3 regions of the Novosphingobium rhizosphaerae genome follow, and region 1 is predicted to be linked to each of the others. Evidence: predicted binding sites of a transcription regulator. Region 1 holds the regulator's gene; each other region holds the start of a gene.

The links. The regulator LexA, encoded in region 1, represses DNA repair genes until DNA is damaged. The targets are predictions, from matches to a motif close to GTTCCNCNCTTGTTCT.
Region 2: a site for LexA is predicted at 5,302-5,317, ahead of R9J51_RS10085 (ATP-dependent helicase). Genes of this name have one in related genera too.
Region 3: a site for LexA is predicted at 5,849-5,864, ahead of uvrA (excinuclease ABC subunit UvrA). Genes of this name have one in related genera too.

The regions. Positions count from the first base shown of each region.
Region 1 covers NZ_CP137861.1:2,621,755-2,631,486, reverse strand. Annotated here, with positions in the region: gene trpE (anthranilate synthase component I) at 1-1,190, shown strand, start outside; gene R9J51_RS12025 (anthranilate synthase component II) at 1,201-1,785, shown strand; gene trpD (anthranilate phosphoribosyltransferase) at 1,782-2,777, shown strand; gene trpC (indole-3-glycerol phosphate synthase TrpC) at 2,788-3,576, shown strand; gene R9J51_RS12010 (reverse transcriptase-like protein) at 3,584-4,018, shown strand; gene moaC (cyclic pyranopterin monophosphate synthase MoaC) at 4,026-4,496, shown strand; gene R9J51_RS12000 (molybdopterin molybdotransferase MoeA) at 4,493-5,737, shown strand; gene lexA (transcriptional repressor LexA) at 5,795-6,475, shown strand; gene R9J51_RS11990 (TetR/AcrR family transcriptional regulator) at 6,502-7,086, opposite strand; gene R9J51_RS11985 (darcynin family protein) at 7,226-7,579, shown strand; gene R9J51_RS11980 (LysE family translocator) at 7,687-8,316, shown strand; gene R9J51_RS11975 (ComEC/Rec2 family competence protein) at 8,693-9,732, opposite strand, start outside.
Region 2 covers NZ_CP137861.1:2,185,617-2,195,348, forward strand. Annotated here, with positions in the region: gene R9J51_RS10075 (DUF3142 domain-containing protein) at 84-839, opposite strand; gene R9J51_RS10080 (hypothetical protein) at 836-2,974, opposite strand; gene R9J51_RS10085 (ATP-dependent helicase) at 2,998-5,298, opposite strand; gene R9J51_RS10090 (hypothetical protein) at 5,560-6,180, shown strand; gene R9J51_RS10095 (MFS transporter) at 6,336-7,622, shown strand; gene rsmD (16S rRNA (guanine(966)-N(2))-methyltransferase RsmD) at 7,666-8,211, opposite strand; gene R9J51_RS10105 (pseudouridine synthase) at 8,216-9,412, opposite strand; gene R9J51_RS10110 (AmpG family muropeptide MFS transporter) at 9,587-9,732, shown strand, end outside.
Region 3 covers NZ_CP137861.1:2,087,327-2,097,058, reverse strand. Annotated here, with positions in the region: gene R9J51_RS09610 (DHA2 family efflux MFS transporter permease subunit) at 1-812, shown strand, start outside; gene R9J51_RS09605 (SIR2 family protein) at 1,238-2,617, opposite strand; gene uvrA (excinuclease ABC subunit UvrA) at 2,890-5,838, opposite strand; gene R9J51_RS09595 (ABC transporter ATP-binding protein) at 5,952-6,689, opposite strand; gene R9J51_RS09590 (FecCD family ABC transporter permease) at 6,701-7,696, opposite strand; gene R9J51_RS09585 (ABC transporter substrate-binding protein) at 7,693-8,625, opposite strand; gene R9J51_RS09580 (TonB-dependent receptor domain-containing protein) at 8,664-9,732, opposite strand, start outside.

The DNA of each region.
Region 1 (9,732 bases):
TCGAACGCTGCCGGATCGACGTGCCGGAAGGCCTGCCGCCCACGCTCGCCTGCCTGGTGGGCTATTTCGGCTATGAAACCATCGGCCTGGTGGAAAAATTGCCGCGTGCCGAACAAAGCGCGCTCGAATTGCCCGACATGCTGTTCGTCCGCCCCACCGTGCTGCTGGTGTTCGACCGGCTGACCGACGAACTCACCGCCGTGGCACCGGTCTGGGCCGGTGAAGGCACGCCCGAGGTGGTGCTGGCCCGCGCGGCCGACCGCATCGATGCCGCGCTTGCCCGCCTGCACGGCCCGCTGCCGGCCGATCCGCGCCTGCCTGAGCCGGTCGATCTGGTGCGCGAACCGCAGATGGCACCCGAACGCTATGGCCAGATGGTCGCCCGCGCGCGTGACTACATCACTGCCGGCGATATCTTCCAGGTCGTGCTGGCGCAGCGCTTCACCGCGCCGTTCCCCCTGCCGCCGATGGCGCTCTATCGCGCGCTGCGCCGGATCAATCCCTCGCCGTTCCTCTATTTCCTCGATCTGCCCGGCTTTTCCCTGATCGGGTCGAGCCCGGAAATCCTGGTGCGCATCCGCGACGGGGAAGTGACGATCCGCCCGATCGCCGGCACTCGCCCGCGCGGCGCCACCCCGGCCGAAGACCGCGCCAACGAGGAAAGCCTGCTGGCCGATCCCAAGGAACGCGCCGAGCATCTCATGCTGCTTGACCTTGGCCGCAACGACGTGGGCCGCGTGGCTGCCGCCGGCACGGTGAAAGTCACCGAAAGCTACACGATCGAGCGTTATAGCCACGTGATGCACATCGTCTCCAACGTGGTCGGCCAGCTTGATACCAAGCGCGCCGACTCGGTCGATGCCCTGCTCGCCGGCTTCCCCGCCGGCACCGTCAGCGGCGCGCCCAAGGTCCGTGCGTGCGAGATCATTGCCGAACTCGAGCCCGAAACGCGCGGCGCCTATGCCGGCGGCGTGGGCTATTTCGCGCCCGATGGCTCGGTCGATAGCTGCATCGTGCTGCGCACCGCCGTGCTCAAGGATGGCGTGATGCACGTCCAGGCCGGCGCCGGCATCGTCGCCGACAGCGACCCGGCGGCCGAACAGCGCGAATGCGAGCACAAGTCCGGCGCCCTCTTCGCCGCCGCCCGCGAAGCCATCCGCGTCGCCGCCGAACCGGCGTTCGGGCAATAGGGATTAGGCCATGATCCTCGTCATCGACAATTACGACAGCTTCACCTGGAACCTGGTCCACTACCTGATGGAACTGGGCGCGCAGGTGAACGTGGTGCGCAACGATGCGCTCACCGCGGCCGAGGCATTGGCCAGCGGCGCCAAGGGTTTCCTGCTCTCGCCCGGCCCCTGCACGCCCAACGAGGCGGGCGTCAGCCTCGATCTCGTCGGCGCGGCGGCGCAGGCTGGCGTGCCGCTGCTCGGCGTGTGCCTGGGCCACCAGTCGATCGGGCAATATTTCGGCGGCAAGGTCGTGCGCGGCGGGCTGATGCACGGCAAGACTTCGCCCGTCACCCATGATGGCACCGGCGTGTTTGCCGGGCTGCCCTCGCCGTTCACCGCCACGCGCTATCACTCGCTGGTGGTGGAAGACGTGCCCGAATGCCTCGTGGTCAACGCGCGCTCGGATGATGGCCACACCATGGGCTTTCGCCATGCCAGCCTGCCGATCCATGGCGTGCAGTTCCATCCCGAAAGCATCGCTACCGAACATGGCCACGCGCTGATTGCCAATTTCCTGGCGCTGTGCGGGGTGAACGTGCGGATGCCGGCATGAGCCTGCTGCCGCAGGTGGCGGAAACCCCGCTGCCGCAAGACGAAGCGCAGGCCGCCTTTGCCGCCATTCTCGATGGCAAAGTGGACGACGATGCCACCATCGCCTTCCTTGTCGCGCTGTCCGATCGCGGCGAAAGCGCCAGCGAGATTGCCGGCGCCGCCCAGGCCATGCGCGAACGCATGATCGCCGTGGCTGCGCCGGAAAACGCCATCGACGTGTGCGGCACCGGCGGCGACGGGCACCACACGCTCAACGTCTCCACGGCCGTCAGCCTGGTGGTGGCGGCCTGCGGCGTGCCCGTGGCCAAGCACGGCAACCGCGCCGCCAGTTCCAAGGCGGGCGCGGCCGATACGCTGGAGGCACTGGGCCTCAATCTCGATCGCGCGGTGGAAACGGCGGAAGAGACGCTGGCGGACCTGGGCATCTGCTTCCTGTTCGCCGGCAAGCACCATCCCGCGATGGGCCGGATAATGCCGATCCGCCGCGCCATCGGCCGCCGCACGATCTTCAATCTGATGGGCCCGCTGGCCAATCCCGCCGGCGTGCAGCGCCAGCTCGTCGGCATCGCGCGCCCGGCCTATGTGCCGATCTATGCCGATGCCCTGGCGCGCCTGGGCACGGCGCGCTCGTTCGTCGTCTCGGGTGACGAAGGGCTGGACGAACTGAGCCTGGCCGGCGGCAACGAAGTGGCCGATGTGCATGGCGAAGCGATCCTCATGCACCGGGTTGCGCCGGCCGACGCCGGCCTTGCCGTTGCGCCCGTCGACGCCATCCGCGGCGGCGACGCGGCCTACAACGCCGCCGCGCTCCAGGCCCTGCTCGATGGCCAGCACGGACCCTATCGCGATGCTGTGCTGTTCAACGCCGCGGCCGCGCTGATGGTGGCGGGCGAAGTGACCGACTGGCACGAAGGCGTGGAAGAAGCCGCCGAAACCATCGACAAGGGCCTCGCCCTTGCCCTGCTGCGTTGCTGGATCGACGCGCTGAAGTAAGGCCCCTGGAATGACCGACAAGCTCACCGAAATCTGCGACACCACCCGCGCCGAAGTGGCCCGGCGCAAGGCCGCCACGTCGCTGGCAGACCTGGCCGCGCGCGCCGCCACGCAAACCGCGCCACGCGGATTCGAAGCCGCGCTGCGCACCCGCGCCGCCAGCGGTTTTGCCCTGATTGCCGAAATCAAGAAAGCCAGCCCCTCCAAGGGCCTGATCCGCTCCGATTTCCAGCCCGCCGAGCATGCCCGTGCCTATGAGGCAGGCGGCGCCGCCTGCCTTTCGGTGCTCACCGACGCGCCCTATTTCCAAGGACATGAAGATTTCCTCGTGGCCGCGCGTGCCGCCTGCGCGCTGCCGGTCCTGCGCAAGGATTTCATGGTCGATCCCTGGCAGGTGGCCGAAGCCCGCGCGATCGGCGCCGACGCGATCCTGATCATCGTCGCCGCGCTCAGCGATGCGCAGATGGCAGAGATCGAGGCGGCCGCGCGCGAGCACGGCATGGACGTGCTGGTCGAAGTGCATGACGAAGCCGAAATGGATCGCGCCGCGCAGCTCCATTCGCGGCTGATCGGGGTGAACAACCGCGATCTCAAGCGCTTCGTGACCGACATCGCCAACACCGAGCGGCTTGCCCCGCGCGCGCCCGAGGGTACCCTGCTGGTGGCCGAAAGCGGGATCAACCACCACGCCGATCTGGTGCGCCTCTCCGCCTGCGGGGCACGCACGTTCCTGGTGGGCGAAAGCCTGATGCGCCAGCCCGACGTGACGGCCGCAACCCAGGCCCTGCTCCAGGGCTGAGGGCGCCTTGGCGCGCAAGCTGTGGTTCGATGGCGGCTGCCGGCCCAACCCCGGCCGCATGGAAATGGCCGTCGTCGCCCACGGCCAAACCTGGTTTGCGCCCGATTGCGGCAAGGGGGACAGCAATCGCGCCGAATGGCTGGCCCTGCTTGGCGCGCTGGACCTGGCCCGCCGCCTGGGCGAAACCGATGTGATCCTCTGCAGCGATTCCGCCTTCGTGATCGATCAGATCCGGGGTCGCACCGCCGCCCATCCCGCCTCGGCCGATTACCTGGCAGCCTATCGGAACGGCCTCGTTTCATTTTCCCGCGTGCGGGTGCGCCATGTCGGCCGCGCGCAGAACCTGGCCGGCATCGCATTGGACTATCTGCGCGCCGGGTTGGCTCCGCCACAGCCACTGGCCGAGCAACAGGACTTGCGCGTTTTCCCGCACATGGCATGAGCAGGGCATGACGCAGCTTACCCATCTCGATGCCCAGGGCCATGCACGCATGGTCGATGTCGGCGCCAAGCAGCCCACGCAGCGCGTGGCCGTGGCGCGCGGCATGATCCGCATGTCAGACACCGCCCTTGCCGCGATCCGCGATGGCACCGTGCCCAAGGGCGATGTGCTGGCCACCGCGCGCATCGCCGGGATCATGGCGGCCAAGAAAACCGGCGAACTGATCCCGCTGTGCCACCCCCTGTCGCTCGATGCCGTGGCGGTGGAATTCGCGTTCGTCGAACAGGGTGTGGAATGCACCGCAACAGCCTCTCTCACCGCCAAGACCGGCGTGGAAATGGAAGCGATGACAGCCGCTTGCGTGGCCTTGTTGACAATCTACGACATGGCCAAGGCGGTGGACAAGGGCATGGTGATCGACGCGGTCCGCCTGGTGGCCAAGCGCGGCGGCAAGTCGGGCGATTGGTCTGCGCCATGACCAGCCCGGTTAGCAACGGCCGCCAGCCTCCGCTCCAACTGGAAGACGCGCAGGCCCGCCTGGTCGCCATGGCGCCACATCTTTCGGTAGAACATCGCGCCACGGCCGAAGCGCTGGGGCATTACCTTGCCGCCCCGCTCTTGGCCGCGCGCACCCAACCGGCCACTGCGCTTTCCGCCATGGATGGCTATGCCCTGCGTGGCGCGGATTTGCCCGGGCCGTGGACGGTATTGGGCGAAAGCGCGGCGGGCCATCCGTTTGCCGGCAATGTCGGGCATGGCGAGGCGGTGCGGATCAGCACGGGTGCGGCCATGCCGGCCGGCGCGGATTGCGTGCTCTTGCAGGAAGACGCCGCGCGCCAGGGCGATGCGCTCATGCTCACCGGCACCCCGCCCAGCCCGCCGTCGCGGCACATCCGCCCGGCCGGGATGGATTTTGCCACGCACGATCCGCTGTTGCCCACCGGCACGCGGCTTGGCGCCGCGCAGATTGCCCTGGCGATCGGCGCCGGGCACGGCCATGTGCCGGTGCGCCGCCGCCTGCGCCTGGCGGTGATCGACAGCGGCGATGAACTCGCCGCCCCCGGCCGCCCCCTGCTGCCGCACCAGATCCCGGCCAGCAACGGGCCGATGCTGGCCGCCATGGCCGCGGCCCTGCCGGTGGACGTGCGGCGCATCGGCCCCGTGCCCGATCGGCTCGATGCCCTGGCCGCCGCCATCGATGGCGTGCGCGACGCCGATGTGGTGGTGACCAGCGGCGGCGCTTCGGTGGGCGATCACGATCTCGTCCGTCCGGCGCTGGAAGCGGTGGGCGCGCGCATCGATTTCTGGCGCGTGGCAATCAAGCCGGGCAAGCCGCTGCTGGTGGGCCATCGCGCCGCAACCTCGCTCGCCAGCCCGCAGGTGATCCTCGGCCTGCCAGGCAATCCGGCCTCGGCCTATGTCACGGCGCATCTGTTCCTGCTGCCGCTGCTGCGCGCGGCCCTGGGCGCAGCGCAACCCCTGCCCGCGCCGCTCCATGCCGCGCTGGCCCAGGCGTTGCCCGCTGGCGGCAGCCGCACCGAATTCCTGCGTGGCACATGGGATGGCCACGGCGTGACGCTCGATCCGCTGCAGGATTCTGGCGCCATTTCCCCCATCGCGCGGGCCAATTGCCTGGTGCGGCGCGAACCCGGCGTACCGATGCAACCGGAAGGGAGCCTTGTGCCGATCTATCTGCTCGATTTTGGCGGATTTGCTTGACGGGTTCGGTTTGGTTGCTTATTCGTTCCGCATTCGTTCGCCAAAGGAGACTTGCGGATGCTCACGCGCAAGCAGCACGAACTGCTCTCGTTCATCCAGACGCGCCTTGATGATTCCGGCATTTCCCCTTCGTTTGAAGAAATGAAGGAAGCGCTCGATCTCAAGTCCAAGTCTGGCGTGCACCGCCTGATCTCCGCGCTGGAAGAGCGCGGCTTCATTCGTCGCCTGCCCAACCGCGCCCGCGCGCTTGAAGTGATCCGTGAGCCGGAAAGCCTGGCCACCAAGGCTGCCCCGCGCAATGCCACGCCACGCCCCGCTCCTGCGGCGGCCCGCCCCACTCCGGTGGCGGCGAACGACGTGATCGAAATCCCGCTGCACGGCCGCATCGCCGCCGGCGCCCCGATCGAAGCGCTGGAAGGCTCGGCCATGCTGCCCGTGCCCGCCGCCCTGCTCGGCTCTGGCGAGCACTACGCGCTTGAAGTGTCCGGCGATTCCATGATCGAGGCGGGCATTCTCGATGGCGACTATGCCCTGGTGCGCCGCACCAACACCGCCCGCGACGGTGAAATCGTCGTCGCCCTGGTGCGTGGTGAGGAAGCCACGCTGAAATACCTCCACCACGAAAAGGGCCAGATCCGGCTCGATCCTGCCAACGCGGCCTATAACCCGCAGTTCTACGCGCCCGACGAAGTGGAAGTGCAAGGCAAACTCGCCGGGCTGCTACGCCGCTATCATTGATCATTGATGCCCGCCGCGGCGGATGATCATGCATCCGCCATGGGGATGACCGCAACAGGCGGGGCGGCAGTGGCAAGATAGCCATGGACCGCCCGCCACACCCGCCCGGCGAGCGCGGCCTGGTCCTGTTCCTGCCGCTCGCCGGCGGCATCGATCATCCCTTTGACGATGGCCATCACATCGTGCGCCGCTTCGTCCAGATCGCTCTGCGTGCCAAGGTCGGTTTGCATCAGAACAGTGCGCAAAATCCCATGGAGATGGCGCGATACGCGCTGCGTTTCCGGGTCATGCGGCATTCGTGCCTCTTCCACATCGAGCAGGCGCGCCAGCTTGGGCCGTCGCAATTGATGGGCCACGGCCGCGCCGATCATCCGGACCAGTGCCTCCTGGCCTGAAACGCGCGCCAGCGCCTCTTCGCACTCGGCAATCAGGATCGATGTCTCGCGCACGATCAGCGCGCCAACCAGCGCCTCCTTTCCGGGGAAATATTGATAGAGCGAACCCACGCTGACGCCCGCCCGCGCCGCAACCGCGTTGGTGGTCAGCGCGGCGATTCCCCCCTGCTCCAGAATGCGAGCCGCCGCCTCGACGATGGCCGCCACGGTTTCCACCGCCCGCGCCTGTCTCGGCAGTTTCCGGGGGACCTGGCGCGGAGGGGGAGACGGTTCGGGCATGGCGGGAATGCGAGTAGCCAAATGTGATGATCTGCTCGCATTCTAGGGGCCTCACTGCACGATGCAAGGATGCACCATGACCAAGCAATTTACCCCCGCGCTCACCGTCTTCATGCTGGTGAAGACCTCGCCCGAATGGCTCGGCTTCTCCATCGATCGCCGCTTCGCCCTGCTGGGCGAGCATGTCAGCCCGATCCTCGAAAGATATGCCGACAGGGTGTCGCTGCGCTTTTTCGACGTGGAATTCTACGCCACGCGCGTCACCGACGTGTGGATGTGGGAAGCAGTCGATCACCACAGCTACGAGTTGCTGGTCGAAAGCCTGCGCGAAACCCCGTTTTGGGACCGGTATTTCTCGATCGTCGAAATCCTGCCCGGCGTCGAGAACGCCTATGCCAACAATTATGATCGGCCAGCCCTAACGGCTTGAGCACCGCTGGCGTGGGACGAGCCGGCCGCCCGCCCCACGCCGCCGGCGCCGGGACAACCGGCACGGCAAGAACTGGCTCGCGATCGGCCAGCATGGTAGAAGCGCACATGGCCCAAATCACCTTGCTGCTCGCGTTTCTCGCAGCTGTTGCCATCCTGACGATCACGCCGGGTGTAGACACGGCACTGGTGCTTCGCGCGGCAGCGGTGGAAGGCAAGCCTGCCGCCGCGCGCGCTGCCCTGGGGATCGCACTTGGCTGCCTGGCCTGGGGCGCGGCGGCCGCGCTCGGCCTCGGCGCTGTGCTGGGCGCCTCAAAGATCGCCTATACCGTGGTGAAACTGGCGGGCGCGGCCTACCTTCTGTGGCTGGGCATCAAGCTCTTGTGGAAACCGCGCGGCTCCTTGGATAGCGGCGCCGGTTCAACCCGCGCCAACACGGCGACGAACGCGTTCTGGCGCGGCTTCCTCACCAACCTGCTCAATCCCAAGGTGGGTGTGTTCTACGTCACCTTCCTGCCCCAGTTCGTGCCGCCTGGCACAAACGTGGCGGCCTATTCGTTCGGGCTGGCCTGCGTCCATGTCGTGCTGGGACTGGTCTGGTTCGCGGCGCTGATCGCAGCCACCGCGCGACTGGGCACGGCCCTGCAGAAACCTCGCCTTGTTACCATGCTCGATCGTCTGACGGGCGGGGTCTTCGTGGGCTTCGGCCTGAAGCTGGCTGTTTCCTCCGCCCGCTAGACCGCAGAATTTCACCTTCGCGGGAAAACGTAATGCACTTGGCCGAAAAACCAGCCCTTTGTCGACTGGCCGGCTGCATCGCATAACGGCCGGAAGCGGGCGCGCCGCATCAGGGCGGCGCAACTGGATTGGGCAAACTTGCTATCGGAATCCACGGTGGATCCTGTTGTTCGCCAAGCGCTCGGGCTTCCATCAGCGTCCACGCCGAGCCGAAAGCGCAGTTGGGCTTGCTCCCCGGCCTGCAACGGACCGCCGGGAAAATCGCCAGGATCAATACACTAACCCCGAGGCTGGCGGGGCTTCCGCCATCGTCGCTTACAGCCCCAGCTTTGCATCAGATCATCCACGCAGCCGTCCAGCGCTGCCAACGCCGGCATCACCGCCCAGCCACCTTCGTCTGGCAGCAGGGCTGCGTCCCCGCCAAGGCAGGGCGCCTCGCCCACGGCTCCGGCGCCGGAAACCAGCCGTGCTGGCCTTCGCCTTGGGCAACAGTCACCACTTTGCCTCTGGCGAGGTAGATCGCCAGCCCGCCGGTTTGGCGCAACAGGCGGCGATCGGCCTTGAGCCAGCGCGGGTGGCACGTGACCGGCAGGGTGCGATCGGCGATGACGATATCGGCGTGGGAGCAAGCGCGGGCCAGTTCGCGTAGGTCAACGCGGTCGCGGCCCCGGCTCATCAGCACGGTATAAGCCTGGCCCTGTCGCACCAGCACGGCGCGGCAGAAATCCTCGTTGCACCGCGCGCCGCGCCAGGTGTCGAGACTGCGCGCCTCACCCTCCAGCCCGGCGTTTTCCAGCAGCGTGGACGGGGTATAGTCGCTGCGCGTGTCGCGCAGCATCAGCAGGTCGGGCCCTTCGCCCGCAAGGCCGACATGGTGCCCATCGCCGGTCACCAGCACATCGGGCGTGGGCTGCAACGCTGTCAGCATGGCGCCGAGACATATGGGCACGAAACCCCACAGCCGCACTTTGCCGGTCCACAGCGCCAGCCACAGGAGGCCCGCCACCAGCAGGCCGAACACCCATCCCGGCATGCCCGGCATCAGCGTCACCGCGCCCGGCTGCGCGGCGGTGACATGGGCCAGCCACAGCAGGCCATCGAGCGATTTGCCCACCGCCCACCAGGCCGGCGCGCCCCAGCCGGCCAGATCGAGAAACAGCGCCAGTGCGATCAGCGGCATCGTGACGAACGTGGTCAGCGGGATCGCCACCACGTTGGCCGCCGCGCCATAGATGCCGGCGCGGTGGAAATGAAACAGCGCCATCGGCATCAGCGCCAGTTCGATCACCAGGCCGGTGGCCAGCACCAGCGCCAGGTGCCGCGCCAGCCGCATCGGCCAGCCTTCGTGCGGGTGGGCCAGGAACCGCCGCGCCGGGGCCGAACTGTCGAACGCGATAATCGCGATGACCGAGCCGA
Region 2 (9,732 bases), 440 kb from region 1:
GATCCGAAACTGCGTCCATGACGCAGTTTCGGATGGGCCGGCGCCGAACTTCACATTCGCCGATCGGCGAATGTGAATTGGATTCAGCGCTTCAACTGCTTGGGCATCAGGAACACGACATAGCCCTTGAACTGCGGTTCGTGGGCCAGGGCAGGGGGCGGTGTCCAATCGCCGCCTTCGGCCAGGGCCACGCGGAACGGCAGGGGGAAATGCGCCATCTTGCGGAAATAGGCGTCATACCCCGGTATCGTGCTGCGCCCCTGATAGGTCTGCACCACCACTTCGTCGATCACCGGCTTGAGCCGGGCCAGCGCGGCCGGATCGCCATTGGCGCTCCAGTCCATCAGCCCGGTGATGGAAAGGCGCCAGGGGCGGGGCAGATGCGCGCGGGCATCGGCCAGGAACGCGGCATAGCGATCGAGGCCTTGCGTCGCCGCGTCGAAATCGATTTGCAGGCCGGCCAGGTGGTTGCCGGCGGCCTGCCAGCGTTCCATGTCGGCCACGATCATCGCCCAGGTGCGCGGGTTCAGGTCCAGCCGGTCGATCCGCACCACCAGCCACAGATCGGCATCGGGCAGGCGCGGCAGCCCTGCGCGCAACCGGGTGAAGCGCGCCGGGCCGGGCCGGCGGCGCACTTCGCCATCGAGCAGGTAGAGCGTGTGGGCGTGCAGATCGGCGGCCGGGCGCACGCCGGGCCACACATAGAACGCGTCGAAGCCGTGGGCGTCGACCTTCGGCTCGTCCGGCTTGGTTGCCGGCGTTTCCACCGGCTTGGGTTGCTGGCGCTGGCAACCCGCCATCAGGGCGAGCGCGGCCAGCGCAAGGGCGCGCCGCTTCACCAGTAATACCGCAGGCTCTTGGCCCAGCGGCTGGTGGGATAGCGGGCCTTCAACTCGTCATACCAGGCCTTGCGCTGCGCCTTGGGCACCTGCTGCGCCTGGTAAGCGGCGTAATCGGGCGTCGGCCCGGCGCAGCCATTGGCACCTGACGGCGCATAGCACATCACCGCGCGATAGAGCGCATAGGCGCGCAGATCGGCTGCCGCGCTCTTGTCGGCAATGATCGCGGCATAGATCGCGTCGCGCGAAAGCATGGGCCCACGAAACTGGTCCTTGCCCCGGCCCAGTTGCTCCACCTTTTCAAATGGGGTGTAGAGCGCGAAGCCATCGAACCCGTTGAGCCGATAGAATTCGCCCAGGCACAGCCGCGCGGTCTGGTTGGCCGGATCGCGTGCCAGCGTGGCGGCGGTCTGCTCCAGCGGCGGGCAGGGCAGCACGTCGGACCATTGCCCTCGCGTAAAGCGCTGCGCGGGCGGCGTCGCCAGGCCGGCGCCATACCACGCCGTCAGGTCGGCCTTGGGATCGGCCGGCACCAGCGCCAGGTCGCGGGTGAAATCTGCATAGGCGCCGCGTGTCAGGCCTTTATACAGCAAGGTGAATCGCGCCACGTTGCGTTCCTCGTCAGGGCGTGTGGCATCGGCGGCATTGGCGCGCAGCGTGGCCGGCGCGGCCATGGTCTGCAGCATCAGCTGGCGCAGCGTGGTATCCTTGATCGGGGAGGCGCTGGCCAGGGCCTGGTCGATCCGCCCGTCGCGCTGCCAGCGCAGCGCCAGGCCCAGTTGCGCCAGTGGCCCCTGCCACAGCCCCTTGGCGCCGCCCATCAGTTCCTGCCAGAACCCGGCCTCGTTGGCATCGTGCGCCTTGGCCAGCGCCATGCCGCGCAAGACCTGGCGGCTGAACGCCAGCGGCGTGTAGCTGGCGCTGCGCGCCGCATCGGGCAGTCGGGTGAGGATGCTGCGCGGTGCTTCGCCGGCGTAATAGGCGCGCGTGGCATCGAGCAGCCCATAGAGATCGTCGTGCCCCGCAAAGGCTGGCGCCTGCGCCGCCAGCGTTTGCGCGTCGAGCGGCATGGGCTTGGCCGGATCGAGCAGGCGCATCGCCTTGAGATCGGCAACGGCCATGAGCAGCGGCGTCTTGTCACCGCCGACCACGGCCTGCACCCCATCCGCGCGCTGGAGCAGCGCATTGTCGATTTCCTCGGCCAGATCGGCAGCGGCCGCGCTGTTGCCTGGCGTGGCGCGCAGCATGGCCTCATAGCTTTGCGCCAGCGCGGCGTCCTGCCCGGTCAGCCACAGGACGCGCCGCTTGAGGCCTTGCGCCGAAGCAGCATAGCGACCTTGCGGATAGGCCTTCAAGTAGCGGTCGATCGCTTCGCCCGCCGCTTGGGCTGCGGTCTTGTCGATTTTGTCCAAGCCGGCAAAATCGCCGTACTGGTCAATGGCTTTGGCTACCGCTTGGCGCAGGGCCACGCGGATGACCATGTAGTTTCCGGTTTCCTGTAACCACGGAGAGGCGCTGCGCGATGCACTCGCAAAGCCGACCAGCGCAGTGGGATACTCACCCTTGTAAAAGGCATCGGCGCCCAGCAGGTAATCCAGATAGCCGCGCCCGGCGGCACTGGTGGTCTTGATCGCCATGTCGGCATCCGCGCAGCCCGCCTTGGTGCGCAGGGTCATCAGCAGTGTGCGATCACTCTCAGCAACGGCCTTGTCGGCCAGCAAGGCAGCGGCAAAGGCATCCTGTGCGGCCTTGGGTGCTGCGCACTCGCTGGCCGGTTCAGAGGCGGCCGTTTCCGGCTCGGGCGCTTGCGGCCACAGCGTTTCACGCAGGCCCTTCCAGCTGAAGAACACATGGCCCAACTGGCCATCGTCCCAGTCCGGCTTGGCATAGCTCGCGCCCGCGTCGCTCACGGGTGCCAGGCTGCGCATCAACAGCAGCAGGTTGATCCGCGTGTCGTTGCCGGGGCTGAGCATCGCGCGGCCTTCGCAGGCGTAATCGGGTGCATCGAGCCGCCAGACCGGCGAACATGAGGAATCCGCGCAGGCCCAGGCAACGGTTGCCGCCAGCCCGCTTGCCCCGACCAGGGCCGCTGCGCCAACCCATGTTCTGGCCGCCCCCCGCTGCCATCCCCGCATCGCTTGTCCCCTTGCGGCCTGGCTCAGGCCGGTTTCACGAAACTGTCGAGCACGCGCTTTTCCCCGGCGCTGTCGAACAGGATTTCCAACTTGTTGCCTTCCTGGCCCTGAACCGTGCCATAACCGAACTTGTCGTGAAACACGCGCGCCCCCACGGCCACATCGCTGCGCGGCTTGCTGGCGAAACTGGCAGCGCTGCGCGTCGATTCGGCAATCTTGCGCGGCTTGGGATCGAACATCTGATTGGCCGCGCGCTGCCAGCCCGGCCCGCGCGTGCTGGCCTTGACCGGGTGGTTGCGCGCCACGTCGGCAAAGGGATCGCTCGCCTCGCTCCAGTTGGCCCGCCACATCGATGCCCCGCCCGACAGCGTGGTTTCCTGCTCGATATGGTCTTCGGGCAATTCCTCGATAAAGCGCGAGGGGATGGCGCTGGTCCACTGGCCATAGATGCGGCGGTTGGCCGCGTGCAGGATGGTGCAGCGCCGCCGCGCCCGCGTGATCGCCACATAGGCGAGGCGCCGCTCTTCCTCCAGGCTGGCGAGGCCCCCTTCGTCCAAAGCGCGCTGCGAAGGAAACACCCCTTCCTCCCAGCCGGGCAGGAACACCTGGTCGAATTCCAGGCCCTTGGCCGCGTGGATGGTCATGATCGTGACCTTCTCCTCGTTGGCCGCCGCCTCGTTGTCCATGACAAGGCTCACATGCTCCAGGAAATCGCCGAGCGTTTCATACTCTTCCATCGCGCGGACGAGTTCCGAAAGGTTTTCCAGCCTGCCATTGGCCTCGGCGCTCTTTTCCGCCTGGAGCGCGCCGGTATAGCCGCTTTCGTCCAGGATCGTGCGCGCCAGTTCGGCGGGCGAGAGCGTCGCCACCTGGTCGCGCCAGCGCAGGAAATCGCGCACCAGCGCCAGCAGCGTGTTGCGCGCGCGCGCGGGCAATTCGTCGGTATCGGCAATGTCATAGGCCGCACGCAGCAGCGGCACCTGTTGCGCTCGGGCAAAGCGGAACAGCTTCTCCAGCGTCTTGTCGCCCAGGCCGCGCTTGGGCGTGTTAAAGATCCGCTCGAACGCCAGGTCGTCCGAAGGTTGGCCCACCAGCCGGAGATAGGCGAGCGCATCGCGCACTTCGGCGCGTTCGTAAAACCGGAAGCCGCCGACGATGCGATAGGCGAGGCCGATCTGAATGAAGCGGTCTTCGAATTCGCGCGTCTGGAACTGCGCGCGCACCAGGATCGCCACGCGATCCAACGGACAGCCCTCGCGCTCCAGCCGCTCGATCTCCTCGCCCACGCGGCGCGCTTCCTCGGGCGCGTCCCACACGCCGATCACGCGCAGCTTGTCGCCGCCGTCCTGCTCGGTCCACAATTGCTTGCCCAGCCGCTGCGCGTTCTCGGCAATCAGGCCCGATGCCGCGCCCAGGATATGCGGGGTGGAGCGATAGTTCTGCTCCAGCCGGATCACCTTGGCGCCGGGAAAATCCTTTTCGAAGCGCAGGATATTGGCCACTTCCGCGCCCCGCCAGGAATAGATCGACTGATCGTCGTCCCCCACCACGCAGATGTTCTTGCGCACTTGCGCCAGGAGCCGCAGCCACAGGTACTGCACCGCGTTGGTGTCCTGGTATTCGTCCACCATGATATAGCGGAAGCGGTCCTGCCAGGTTTGCAGCACATCGCGATGCTGGCGAAAGATAGTCAGCATGTGCAGCGTCAGGTCGCCGAAATCGCAGGCGTTGATGGTGCGCAGCCGGTCCTGATAGAGGCCATAGAAATGCGCGCCGCGCCCATTGGCATAGGCTTCGTTTTCCCCGGCATCCAGGTCGGCCGGGGCAAGCCCGCGATTCTTCCAGCGGTCGATCAGCCCGGCCAGCTGCTTGGCCGGCCAGCGCTTGTCATCCACGCCTTCGGCCTGGATCAGCTGCTTGAGCAGGCGCAACTGGTCATCGGTATCGATGATGGTGAAGGAACTGGTGAGCCCCACCAGTTCGGCATGGCGGCGCAGCATCTTGGCCGCGATCGAATGGAACGTGCCCAGCCACGGCATGCCTTCCACCGCCGGGCCGATCAGATGCCCCACGCGCTCGCGCATTTCGCGCGCCGCCTTGTTGGTGAAAGTGACACACAGGATCTGCGAAGGATAGGCCAGGCGCTGGCGCAACAGGTTGGCAAGACGCGCGGTCAGCGCGGCGGTCTTGCCCGTGCCGGCGCCGGCCAGCATCAGCACTGGCCCGTCGGTGGTCAGCACGGCCTCGCGCTGCGGCGGGTTCAGGCCGGAAAGCCAGTCGGGTTCTGTTCCAGCGGCATGGGAAGGGGGGGCAAAGCTCGTCACCGTGGAACAAGTAGGGAACTGGATGCGCGCGCGCAAGGCGGATTTGCCCCGAGCCATTTGCCATCGGACGCGGTGATTGCCGGTTATTCATCTGTCATACATCAACAAAAACACGGTTTGTCGTATGCCAAGGGCAAGTCGATCGGCTGATCGACGCAAGATCACGCCTTGCCGATTGGGCGGAAACGAAATGAAGGGATGGGGCGTAACTTGGACAAATTCTGATCTTGGGAACAGGAGAAGATCCCCATGCGAAAGATCATGTCTATCAGCGCTTTTGCGCTTGCCGTTACTTCGATCCCGGCTGCACTGCACGCCCAGTCGGCCGCTACCACCCCGCCCGCGACTGCGGATGCGGCCGCTGCCGCAGCGCCTGCCGGGCCGTTTTCGATGACCACCGAGCAGAAGGGTCAGTATGATACCTGGCCGGCCGATCTGAAGGCCAAGTATGATGCCTGGCCCTCGGCGCAGCAGGAATACTTCTGGTCGCTCAATGCTGACCAGCAGAAGGGCTGGTGGGCGCTGAACGATACCCAGCGTGGCCAGGTCTACGCGATGACGCCCGACCAGCGCGCCCAGATCTGGCCGTCGATCGTGGCGCAGGTCCAGGGCCGTGCCACGGCATCGGCTGCCGGAAGCACGCCGCCGGCGCCCGCCGCCGGTGCTGACGCCCAGGGCAGCACTTCGGGCGGCATGGCGGCCAACACCGCGCCCTCGCCCGCCCCGGCGGCTGATGCTGCCACGGACAGCGGCAGCAACGCGACGGCCGGCAGCAACAGCCAGTACGCTGCGAACAGCGATACCAGCGCGATGCCCGCCAAGAAGTATCCGGTGTGTTCGCGCACCGTCACGGACAACTGCCGCAACCGCGGCGGCGTGTAACCGACAAGCCCTGAAGGGTCGCAACACTGTTGCCCTGACAATGGGACGGGCCAACGGGGAAGGGGTGCCGGGAAACCGGCGCCCCTTTTGCGTGCGGTGCACAAGATCATTGTTCGCTTGACAACGCACCGGCCGGCGGGAACGTCGCGTGCGTTATGACCGCGCCCACCCCGCTCCACGCCGTCCATCCCATCCGCCAGCACGGCCGGATTCTTGCTGCCAGCCTGGTTGGTACGGCGGTCGAATTCTATGACTTCTATATCTATGCCACGGCAGCGGCCCTGGTGATCGGGCCGCTGTTCTTTCCGGCCCAGGCGCCCGAGGCGCAAGTGCTGCTTTCGTTCATGACATTTGGCCTGGCCTTCGTGGCGCGGCCCGTGGGGGCCATCGCGTTCGGCCATTTCGGTGATCGCGTGGGGCGCAAGTCTACCCTGGTGGCCAGCCTGATGCTGATGGGCGGATCGACCATGCTGATCGCGTTCCTGCCGACTTATGCCATGGCGGGGCCGGTGGCGCCCGCGCTCTTGTGCCTGCTGCGTTTCGGCCAGGGCTTTGGCTTGGGCGGCGAATGGGGCGGGGCTTCGCTGCTGGCGGTTGAAAATGCGCCCAAGGGCTGGGAAGCGCGCTTTGGCGCGGCGCCGCAATTGGGCGCGCCGCTCGGCTTCCTGTTTGCCAACGGGCTGTTCCTGATCCTCGGACTGACTTTGCCCGAAGCCGCCTTTGCCAGCTGGGGCTGGCGCGTGCCGTTCCTGGCCAGCGCGCTGCTGGTCGGCCTGGGCCTGTGGGTGCGGCTCAAGATCGGGGAAACCGCCGCTTTCCGTGAAGCGGTGGAAGCCGCGCCTCCGCCCAAGGTCCCGGTCGGCCGCCTGATGGCCGATCATCCCGGTGCGGTCTTGGCCGGCATCGCGGGCGTCGTCGCCTGCTTTGCCATCTTCTATCTCGCCACCACTTTCGCGCTTTCATTTGCCACCACCAAGCTCGGCTATGCCAAGCAGGAATTTCTGGCGGTGCAGCTGGCCGCCAATTTCTTCCTGGCTGCGGGCATCGCGCTGGCTGGCTGGTGGGCAGACAAGCGCGGGCCGGCCGCCGTGCTGCGCGTGGGCGCAGGCCTCACAGCGCTGGTCGGGCTGGTCTTCGGCTTGGGGCTGGGATCGGGGCATCTGCCGTTGGTCTTTGCCACGCTGGCCCTGGCGCTGTTCGTGATGGGGCTGGTCTATGGCCCGCTCGGCGCCTGGCTGCCCACGCTCTATGCCGTGCCGGTGCGCTACACCGGCATTTCGATCGCGTTCAACGTGGGCGGGATCATCGGCGGCGCGCTGGCGCCGTTCGCGGCACAATTGCTGGCGGCGCGCGGTGGCACGGCCAGCGTGGGCCTGTTCCTGACGGTGGCAGGGGCGGTGACTTTGGCGGGTGTGCTGCTGGCGCCCAAGCCAGCGCGCTAGGGGCCTGTCCTGAAGCCTGTCGAAGGGCGCCAGCGCTGCCCTGTCAGGCCTTCAAGCGCAGCAGCGTGAGCCGTGCCTTGCCCACCTTGCGTTCGCTTTCCACTTCGCAGGCCTTGATCTGCGGCGCTTCGTCGGCGTGGGTTTCCAGGCTCACCCAGGTGCCTTCGCCGATCCAGCCCAGCCGGACCAGCTTGTCCACCGCCACCGCGCCCGCGCCGGTGCCATAGGGCGGATCGAGCAGGATAAGGTCCAGCGGTTCCTTGACCGGTCCCAGTGACAGGACGGACGAGGCGCGCACATCGGCCTGGGCCTGCACGCGGAAGGCGGTGAGGTTGGCACGGATCGCGCGGATGGCGGCCGCGTCCTGTTCCACGAACAGGCAATGCGCCGCCCCGCGCGACAGCGCTTCCAGCCCCAGCGCACCCGATCCGGCAAACAGATCGGCCACTTTGAGGCCTTCGAAATCGCCCAACCGGCTGGTCAGCATCGAAAACAGGGTCTCGCGCGTGCGGTCCGACGTGGGGCGGGTGGTGTCTCCGGCGGGCGCGTTCAGCTTGCGTCCGCGCCATTGCCCGGCAATGATACGCATTCGTTCAATTTTCCGTGTTGGGCGTGGCCGGCTTGGCGGGCTGGGCACTCTGGGCCGGCTGGGCTGCCTGCGCGGGCTGGGTCTTGAGCGTCTTGCGGAAGCGCTCGACCAGAACCTGCGGCACTTCCTCGGCCCCGCCGCGGGGCAGGTCGGCCAGCTCGAACGGGCCATAGGCGGTGCGCAGCAGGCGCGAGACCTGCAGGCCCAGATGCTCCAGCACGCGGCGCACTTCGCGATTCTTGCCTTCGGTCAGGGTCATTTCGATCCACTGGTTGCGGCCGGTGCGCCGCTCCATGTTGGCGTCGATCTGGCCATAGTGAATGCCTTCGATCTCGATCCCCTCGATCAGCTCTTCCAGCTGGTTCTGCGAGATGTCGCCAAAGGTGCGGGCGCGATAAGTGCGCGGGATGCCCGTGGCGGGCAGCTCCAGTGCGCGCTTCAATTCGCCGTCGTTGGTCAGCAGCAGCAGGCCCTCGGTGTTGAGGTCCAGCCGTCCCACCGGCATCACGCGCGGCGTGCCCGGCGGCAGCGCGTTGCGCAGCGCGTTGTAGATCGTGGGCCGACCCGAAGGATCGCGCTCGGCCGTGATCAGGCCGGCCGGCTTGTGAAAGCGGAACACGCGGGTGGGGGCGGCGGCGGCGATCAGCTTGCCGTCCACGCTCACACCCTTGAGGTTCTTGAGAATCGTGGCGGGCGTGGTGACGAGTTCATCGTTCAGGCGCACGCGCCCTTCGGTGATCAGGCGCTCCACTTCGCGGCGCGAGGCAACGCCGGCGCGGGCAAGCAGCTTGGCAATGCGTTCGCCCTCGCGGCCTTCCTCGCGCGGCTGGGCCGGCGCGGCGGCGGGCTTGGCTGCGGGCCGGGCAGCCGCCTTGGCCGGATGGTTGGCGATGCGGAACGGGCGTTCGCCCTGCTGCGGGCGGGTGAGCGAGCTGGCCTGGGCCATGCCGCTCGGCCGATCGTCGCGCCGCGCTGCGGGCTTGGGCGCAACCGGCTTGGGGCTCAGCTTGCCTTCGATCTTGGCCGCGGGCCGTGCCTGCGGCTTGCCCGCTGGCTTGGCGCCGGGCTTGCTGCCGTCACGCGGCGCGGCGCGGTCTGCGCGCGGCGCCGGCTTGCCATCGGGACGGCGTGTACTTGCGGCCTTGTTGGAAGCGGCGGGCCGTCCCGGGCGGCCGCTCCTGCCTTTTGGGGGAAGTGTCATCGCCGGCCCATAGACCATTGGCGCCTTTGCGTCAAAGTGGCGGCGGATGGGGGTGCTTGGGGCTTCGACAAGCTCAGCCCGAACGGCACTTCGGTCGTGAAATCCGTTCGCCCTGCGCTTGTCGAAGGGCCTTCCCCGCGCCTAGGGTGCCCAGCGAGCAACCAGGAGACCACGATGGCATCGGCCCCCGCGCCACAGAAACCCAAGGGCTGGCGCCTGTTCAAGCTGGCGCTGCAATCGCGCAAGTCGGCCACGATGCTGGGTTTCGGGTTCTCCTCCGGGTTGCCCTATGCGCTGCTGATCGGCACGCTCAACGCCTG
Region 3 (9,732 bases), 530 kb from region 1:
CCGCGTGCGCCGCCTGCTTCGTGTGGCGCACGATGCTGTCCAGCGCTCCGCTGGTGGAGTTGCGCTGCTTTGCCGATCGCAATTTCACCATCGGCTGCCTGCTCAGCTTCGTGCTCGGCTTCGGGCTGTTCGGCTCGACTTATCTGATGCCGTTCTTCCTGGGCCTGGTGCGCGAGCATGGGCCGCTGCAGATCGGTGAGATCATGCTGGTGACCGGCTGCACGCAACTGCTGGTGGCACCCATCGCCGTCTATGCCGAACGCCGGATGGACCCGCGCCTGCTGACCGGCTTCGGCTTCGTGCTGTTCGCCATCGGCCTGCTGCTCAGCACCGGCCAGACCGAACAGACCGACTTCCACGCGATGATCCTGCCGCAGATCGTGCGCGGCGCCGCGATCATGTTCTGCCTGCTGCCGCCCACCCGCATGGCACTGGGCCGCCTGCCCGATACTCTGGTGGCCGACGGCAGCGGCCTGTTCAATATGATGCGCAACCTGGGCGGCGCCGTGGGCCTCGCCCTGATCGACACCACGATCTTCACCCGCGCCGCCAGCGCCGGCACCCACATCGCCGACCAGCTCCGCGCCGGCGACGTGGCCACCGCCGTCCGCATCGGCATCCCCCGCGACGCCTTCCTGGAACAACGCGGCCAACCCCTCGATGATTTCACCACCGAGATGGTGCGACCCCTGGTGGAAAAAGCAGCGCTCGTTCCGGCGGTCAATGCCGCGTGGCTGCTGTGCGGCGTGCTGGTGGCGCTGGCGGTGATGGCGCTATGGTTCGTGCGGCGCGAGGCGCGGCCTCAGGGCTGATGGCAACGCATCTCCCGTAACACCACGGCCCTCCGCAGACCATCCAATCCTCCCCGATTCGGGGAGGGGGACCACCGCAAAGCGGTGGTGGAGGGGTGGTGCGGCAGTACCGGCGCCGCACGTGGAACGTTGAGATTGCTGCGCTCAAGAACGGCTGTTGCGCGCAGCACAGCTATTGAATTGATTTCACACGAAGCCACGAAGACACGAAGAGGATAAGCTTCTTCGTGTCTTCGTGGCTTCGTGTGAAAAATATGGGGCAGCGGCCCATGCATGCAGCACGCCACGCGACCGTGCGCGCCTTCTGATCGCTAAGAGATCAGTATACTGTCCCCGGAATTCACGTTGCCCCCGGAATTCACGCGAGGCGCGGCCTCAGGGTTGACAGCAACGCATCTCCCGAAATTTCCGTGACGGCAAACTGCTCATTCTAAATCAAGTTCGTAATCCTCACCTGCTTGGACTTTTTTAAGTATCTCTAGCATGTCGGCAGAGTATTTGTGAAACATAGTCTTATTCACTTTTTCTGTTCTATGATAGCGGTTATCGCTTTCTTTAATATCCACGCCCTTATCTTCTTTTATCTTTCTGATCAGCGACACAGCTATGTACGATCCTTTTCCGCCAAGCTGATTTGTCAGTTCGGTGGCACTAAGGCAGTGATGCGCAGATGCTGCACTGTAATCGCTGATATTTGCAATCCCAAACAACTTGGCAAAGCTGTTTGAGTCTTCAACAGCTTGGTTGAGCATCTTGAAATCCGCTTCGATCGTCATTGTCGGAATGTCATGGCGAACGAGGGTGTATGAACGAGCAATCAATGCCCTAAGCACTCGTGGGTTGACATCATTGAGAACTGGGTTGGCCGCGAATGCATCGAATACCCAGCCAAAATCTGACGCTTCGATCAACTTCACACGGATGCTGCGATCTTCTTCTGTCGCTATCAACTTGTCTCTGGCTGGGCTACTGTCGGCCGCTAACCCATCGTTCCATTCCAGGATATAGACATTCGGGATTATACCGCCCTTTTCAGGTAGGGCTTCGTCGATATCTGATAGGATAGACCGAATATTGGGGTCGGATGCGCTATATCCGATGAACAGCACTGGATGCTCATTGAAGAAAGTTAACAGTTTAGCACTTAAGAACTTTTTCTTTTTAGCAAAATTATCATAGTCAGTCTGAGTAAATACAATGCTATTATACTGCTCAATTGATCCATGTATTTTAAATATTTCTCCCACCGAAAACTGCTGCCCCCGGAGAATCTGCTGGCCGATAATAGGCTCATGGTCGGGAAAAATCATCTCGATCATCCGGTCATAATTGGTCGTTATGATCGCATGAGGCTTGATGTTACGGAGAGCTTCAATTTCTGCTTTAAAATTATCGCCGCCTAGCTGCGAAAAGTCTGCCGGTGTTATAGAATTGAGGAGAGCAGATATTTTGAATTTCAAGTAGTCTTGTGCGTTCACATCCTCGCCGAACATGTTCTCGGGGAACTCATTATGCCCCACGCCCCAAGCCCATTCTTGATATAGGCGAGCAAACTCCTCACCAATTTTCATCGGAGTTTTAAGCGACTGCTTGTAAAATCCAAGCCCCTTTTCAATTGCCGAACACTCACCAGCAAGGTGATTTAGCAGTTCGTCCCAGTTAGGGGCACCCATATAACGACGCGGAAGTCCTGAACCAATGAACAGTATGGGTTGGCAGCCCATAGCTTGTACTGTTTCGGTGATATCCTCGCTGATCTCCTCAAGATACCGCTGATACCGCGTTTGCTGAACTTCTTCCGTCACAAAACCCCCATGTCCAAACGGATTCCGAGATATCAGGCTAAGAGGTCGCCACCAATGGAGTTGATCTTAGTAATGGGTAGCAGTGCCATCGTAGAGCACTTTCCTACGATGCGAACCCAATGACGGCAATATCCCAATCTCTGCCCATCACTTGCAACGGACCTGCTTAGTCTCGAGATGGTATAGCATCCCTACAAGTCGCGTTCTGCCGCCCCCCTCCACCACGCTTCGCGTGGTCCCCCTCCCCGCGGAGCGGGGAGGATCTTAGGCCTTCACCGCTTCAACAACGGCGCCAGGTAATGCCCGGTAAAGCTCGCCTTGGTCTTGGCCACCTGCTCCGGGGTGCCCACGGCGACCACTTCGCCGCCGCGCACGCCGCCTTCGGGGCCCATGTCGATGATCCAGTCGGCGGTCTTGATCACATCCAGGTTGTGTTCGATCACCACCACGCTGTTGCCCTGGTCCACCAGGCGGTGGAGCACTTCCAGGAGCTTGCGCACGTCTTCGAAGTGCAGGCCGGTCGTGGGTTCGTCGAGGATATAGAGCGTCTTGCCGGTGGAGCGGCGGGCCAGTTCCTTGGCCAGTTTCACGCGCTGGGCTTCGCCGCCCGATAGCGTGGTGGCCTGCTGGCCCACTTTCACATAGCCCAGCCCCACTTCGTGGAGCATGGCCATGCGCTCGCGGATCGGGGGCACGGCCTTGAAGAATTCCACCGCGTCTTCGATCGTCATGTCGAGCACGTCGGCGATGGAATGGCCCTTGAATTTCACTTCCAGTGTTTCGCGGTTGTAGCGCTTGCCGCCGCACTCCTCGCACGTCACGTAAACGTCGGGGAGGAAGTGCATTTCGATCTTGATCAGGCCATCGCCCTGGCAGGCTTCGCAGCGGCCGCCCTTGACGTTGAAGCTGAACCGGCCGGGCTTGTAGCCGCGCGCCTGCGCTTCGGGCAGGCCGGCAAACCAGTCACGGATCAGGGTGAACGAGCCGGTGTAGGTGGCCGGATTGGAGCGCGGGGTGCGGCCGATGGGCGACTGGTCGATCTCGATCACCTTGTCGCAGTGTTCGAGGCCCTTGATCGCATCATGGGCGCCGGCCACCACGCGCGCGCCGTTGAGCATGCGCGCCGCGCCGGCCTGGAGCGTGTCGATGGTCAGGCTCGACTTGCCCGAGCCGGACACGCCGGTGACGCAGCAGAACGTGCCGAGCGGAATCTTGGCCGTCACGTTCTTGAGGTTGTTGGCCCGCGCGCCTTCGACCACGATCGACAGGCCATTGCCCTTGCGCCGCTTCTTGGGCACTTCGATGCGGCGCGCGCCCGTCAGGTATTGGCCGGTCAGGCTGTCTTCGCTGGACAGGATATCGTCCAGCGTGCCTTGCGCCACGATTTCGCCCCCGTGCACGCCCGCGCCCGGCCCCAGATCGACGATATAATCGGCCGTGCGGATCGCGTCTTCGTCGTGCTCCACCACGATGACCGTGTTGCCGAGGTCACGCAGGCGCTTCAAGGTTTCGAGCAGGCGGTCGTTGTCGCGCTGGTGCAGGCCGATGGAGGGTTCATCGAGCACATAGAGCACGCCCGAAAGACCCGAGCCGATCTGGCTGGCCAGGCGAATGCGCTGCGATTCCCCGCCCGAGAGCGTGCCGGACGTGCGATCGAGATTGAGGTAATCGAGGCCGACATTGTTGAGGAAGCCAAGCCGCTCGTTGATTTCCTTGAGGATGGCCTTGGCAATCTGGCTCTGCTGGCTGGTGAGCTTGCCATCGAGCGTGGCGAACCATTCCAGCGCATCGCTGACCGACAGGTGCGTGGCGGTGGAAATGTCGCTACCGGCCACTTTCACGCTCAGCGCCTCGGGCTTCAACCGCGCGCCGTTGCAGGTTTCGCAGGGCTGCGCGGTCTGGAACTTGCCCAGTTCCTCGCGCATCCAGGCGCTTTCGGTCTGCAGCATGCGCCGGTTGAGGTTGCCGATCACGCCTTCGAACGCCTTGGAGACGGTGTAGCTCTTCTTGCCGTCGATGAAGGTGAGCGGCACGGCCTTGCCGGCGGTGCCGTGGAGGATCACGATCTTCACTTCGCCCGGCAGCTTGTCCCAAGGCGTGTCCAGGCTGAACCCGAAATGCCCGGCCAGGCTGGCGAGCACCTGCATGTAATAGGGGCTGGGCGGGTTGGACTTGGCCCAGGGCACGATGGCGCCCTGCTTGAGGCTGAGATGCTCGTTGGGCACCACCAGTTGTGGATCGAACAGCAGCTTTTCGCCTAGGCCATCGCAGGCCGGGCAGGCCCCCTGGGGCGCGTTGAACGAGAACAGGCGCGGTTCGAGCGCGTCGAGCGTGAAGCCCGAGACGGGACAGGCGAACTTTTCGGACAGGACGATGCGGTTGTCGGGCAGGCCCGCGCCCTTCAACTGGCCCTTGGCGGCGCCCTTCTTGGCCTTTTCCGGCGGCGCCTCGCCATTTAGTTCCGCCACGGTGGTGTCGGCCAGGTCGATATAGACCAGGCCATCGGCCAGCTTGAGCGCCTGTTCGAAACTGTCGGCCAGGCGCGTCTGGATGCCGTCCTTCACCGCGATGCGGTCGACCACCACTTCGATGTCGTGCTTGTACTTCTTGTCGAGCGCCGGGGCGTCTTCGATGGCAAACATCTCGCCATCGATACGCACGCGGGTGTAGCCCGCCTTCTGCCACTCCGCCAGTTCCTTGCGGTATTCACCCTTGCGGCCGCGCACCACGGGGGCGAGCAGATAGGCGCGCGTGCCTTCGGGCAGGGCCATCACGCGGTCGACCATCTGGCTGACGGTCTGCGCGCTGATCGGCAGGCCGGTGGCCGGTGAATAGGGAATGCCCACCCGCGCCCAGAGCAGGCGCATATAGTCGTAGATTTCGGTGACCGTCGCCACGGTGGAGCGCGGGTTGCGGCTGGTGGTCTTCTGCTCGATGGAAATGGCGGGCGAAAGGCCGTCGATGTGCTCCACATCGGGCTTCTGCATCATTTCCAGGAACTGGCGCGCATAAGCCGAAAGCGATTCGACATAGCGCCGCTGCCCCTCGGCATAGATCGTGTCGAACGCCAGGCTGGACTTGCCCGAGCCCGACAGGCCGGTGATCACCACCAGGCTGTCGCGCGGCAGATCGACATCGATGCCCTTCAGGTTGTGCTCGCGCGCGCCGCGCACGGAAAGGGTGGTCAATGCGCTACGCGCACGAGTGGATGCGGTCGACATGAAGGGCGGTGTTCCAGATTTGTTCGATTCACGCAAGCCTGTCGCAGCGCAGCAATAGCCGCGCAAGATGGCTGCGTGGGCAAGGACGATTGATCTGGAATGTGGGAAGCCGGTCAGCCGATCGCAAGCGCGCGGCTGCGCCCGTCTCCTACCCAGCGCGCCTTGACCCCCCACACGCTGGCCAGCACCTCTTCGGCCAGGGCCACGTGCGGCGGGCCATTGGCCGCCACGGTGCCGCGATCGAGCACGATGACGTGATCGGCGTGGTTCATCGCCAGCGCTAGATCATGCACCACCACCACCACGCCCACGCCCTGGCCGGCCAGGCGGCGAAAATGGGCAAGCAGCGCCTGCTGGTGCGCCAGGTCGAGCGCGGCCAGTGGTTCATCCGCCAAGACCCAGCGCGGCTGCCCGGCCAGCACGCGGGCGAGCAGGGCGCGGGCGCGCTCCCCGCCCGAAAGCGTGCCCACCTCGCGCCCGGCCAAGGCATTGAGATCGAGTGCGTCGAGTGCGGCCATGGTGGCGGCGGCGTCCACCTTGGCCGGGGTGCGGTGCGGCAGGCGGCCCAGCCGCACCAGCGTTTCCACCGTCACGTTCCATGCCACTTCGCCGGCCTGGGGCAGATAGCCGATCGCCATGGCCCGCTCGCGCCCGGTCAATTCGCCCAGGCGGTGCTGGCCCAGGCACACGCGGCCCGCGTCAGGCTCTACCAGGCCGGCCAGGGCGGACAGCAGGGTGGACTTGCCCGCGCCGTTCGGCCCGCAGATCACCGTCAGGCGCCCGGGCGCAAGGCCTGCGCGCACTTCGCGCAGGCGGCCCACCACGGTTACGGCTTCGGCAACAAGTTCCATGCGCGCCCCTTTCAGGCGAGACCACGCCGCAGGCGCAGCAGGAGGTGCAGGAAGAACGGCGCCCCCAGCAGGCTGAGCGCGATGCCCAGGCGCAGTTCCCCGCCCGCCAGCGGCAGGCAGCGACACAGCGCATCGGCGACCAGCAACAGCAGGGCACCAGCCAGCGCGCTGGGCAGCAGCAGGCTGGACGGGCGGCGATCGGTGAACGGGCGGACAATGTGCGGCACCATCAGCCCGACAAAGCCGATGACCCCGGCGGCCGAAACCCCGGCGCCCACCACCAGCCCGACGCCCAGCACCATCATCCAGCGCAAGGCCGCGGGATCGAGCCCCATCGACCGCGCGGCCAGTTCGCCCAGCGTCAACGCATCGAGCGACGGCCCTGCCCGCCACAGCACGGCAAGGCCCAGCGCGGTGAGCGGCGCGGCCAGCGCGACATCGTGCCAACTGCGGTCGGTGAGCGCGCCCATCAGCCAGGTCACGATCTCGGTCAGGGCAAAGGGATTGGGCGCCAGGCTGATCGCCAGGCTGGTGAGCGCGCCGGCAAGGCTGGAAAGCATCATCCCCGCCAGGGTGAACAGCGCCACCCCGCCGGCCAGGCCGGTGCGCGGCCCCGAAGCGATCAGGGCGAGCAGGACCATGCCGCCCGCCGCGCCTGCCAGGGCCATGGCCGGTAGCGCGAAAGGCTGCACCGCAAAGCCCATGAACAACGACAATACAGCACCCAATGCAGCCAGCGGCGCCACCCCGAACAGGCCGGGATCGGCCAGCGGATTGCGCAAGTATCCTTGCATCGCCGCGCCTGACGCGCCCAGCCCGGCGCCCACCACCACCGCCAGCACCGCGCGCGGCAGGCGCAGTTGCGCCAGGATTACCGTGGCATTGGCACTGTATGGGGCCCCGGCTGGATCGAACGGATTGATCCACACCTGCCCCGCCATCAGGCACAGCGGAAACAGCAGCAGGAGCAGCGTGGCCAGCACCACGGGCAGAGCGGCTCGGTTCATTGCGGCCTACCCAAAGCTTTGTCCAACGCAGGGCCTTCCAGTTCGCGGCGCACCGCCACCAGCCGATCGAGCAGGCGCGGAATCGTGGGGCCACCGCAATAGATGAGATTGGGCGCGATCGGGGCGCGCGCGGTGTGCGTCAACGCAGCGAGCGCGGGGTGGAACAGCAGCCGGTCTTCGTCCGGGCCGGTGCCTGGCACGATCGTGCCCGGTGCCGGGCCCACCGCCAGGATCACGCGCGGCGGATCGGCCAGCATGCGCTCCAGCGGCAGGCGTTCGGATTGGCCCAGCCCGCGCTGCGCGCTGAAATTGGCAAAACCCGCCTGGCTCATCAGGTCAGAGACCAGCGTGTGCTGGCCCGGCACCAGCCCGCCCGGCTCCCACAACACGGCCGGAATGGGAACATGGCCGGGCGGCGGCGCAGCCTCTGCCACGGCGCGATCGATCTGCGCCAGCAGTGCCGCACCGCGCTCTGGATGGCCGGCCCAGGCGGCCAGGCTGCGGACCTGCGCGCGCGCCGCAGCCAGCGAATCGGCAATGCCCACCGTTTCCACGCGCAGCCCCATGCTGCGCAGCGCCGCCAGCGTGGCCGGATCGGCATAAGTGCTGGTCACCACCAGGTCGGGATGAAGCGCGACCACGCTTTCCACGGCGCCATCGGTGGAGGGAAAGCGGCGCGCCTCGGCCACGTCCATCGAGGTTTGCGCAGGATCGCGGCTGTAGAAGGACAGCGCCAGAATCTGCCCGCGGTCGGCCACTTGCGCCAGCACCGCGTCGCTGCACGGGTTGAGCGAGACGATACGCGGCAGGGCACCTGCGCCATGCGCCGCCTCACCGGCCGGGGCAACCCGCGCGCATCCCACCAGAGCCAGGGCCAGCAGTGCAGGCAGGCGGCGGCAAGACAAGCGGGGCAGCACACGGCCGATCACGTCAAGGTCATTCCTTTCGCTGGTGCCGCGGCGCGCCATCAGTAGCGCAGGCGCACCCCGCCAAACACCGAACGACCCAGCGCGCCATAGCCCGCTGCCGTCACCAGCGGCCGATCGAACACGTTTTCCACCCGGCCGAACAGTTCGGCCTGATGAAGGATCGGCAGGCTGGCGCGCAGCGTGGTGACGCTACCGCCCGACAGCTTGATCGAATTGGCCGCGTTGTCAAAGGTTTCGGATTGAAAACGGATATCCGCGGCGAGGGCCAGGCCGGCCCAGGGCGTGGTCCAGTCCAGCGAAGTGGTCAGCGCGTGGCGCGGACGGCGCGCCAAGTCCTTGCCGAACGTGGCCGCGCCAGGGGTGCGATCGGTCGCTTCGGTATAGGCATAGGCGATCTGCCCCTTGACCCCTGGGCTGAGCGTGGCGCCCACTTCCAGTTCGGCGCCCTGCGCGCGCGCCTTGCCCACGTTGTCATACACGCCATAGGCATGGCCGGTGCACAGCGCGCTTTCCACCATGTAGCACGAGACGTAGGTGATGAGGTTGCGCGTATCGCGGCGGAACAGCGTGAGCCCGGCGTGGAACGTGCCGTCTGCGCTGGTATAGGCCAAGCCGGCATCATAACTGCGGCTGCGTTCGGGATTGAGATTGGCGTTGCCGTAATCGGGCGAAAGCAGTTGGTAGAGCGTGGGCGCGCGGAAGCCTTCGCCATAGCTGGCGTTGAACCGCAGGCCGCGCAGCACTTCCACGGTGCCGTTGGCCCCGAGGCTCACGTTGCTGCCGAACTGGCTCTGTTCGTCATAGCGCACGCCGCCGGCAAGGCTGGCCTTGGCACCATACCAGCCGAGCATGGCATGGCCGCTGGTCAGGTGCGCGCGCTGTTGCGCGTCAAAAGTGCTGTCGAACCGGGTCCATTCGCGATCCGCGCCGAAATCGAGCGCGAAATCGGCCGGCAGCGCATAGCGGCCGTTGAGTTCCACCCGCTCGCTACGGCCGTTGTAACCGTATTCGAACGTGTCGTCTGCTCCGCCGGTGTAATAGCGGCGGCGCGTGTCCGACAGGGCATAGCCTGCGTCCAGCGTGAGGGCGCCGCCCGCGTAATGCACC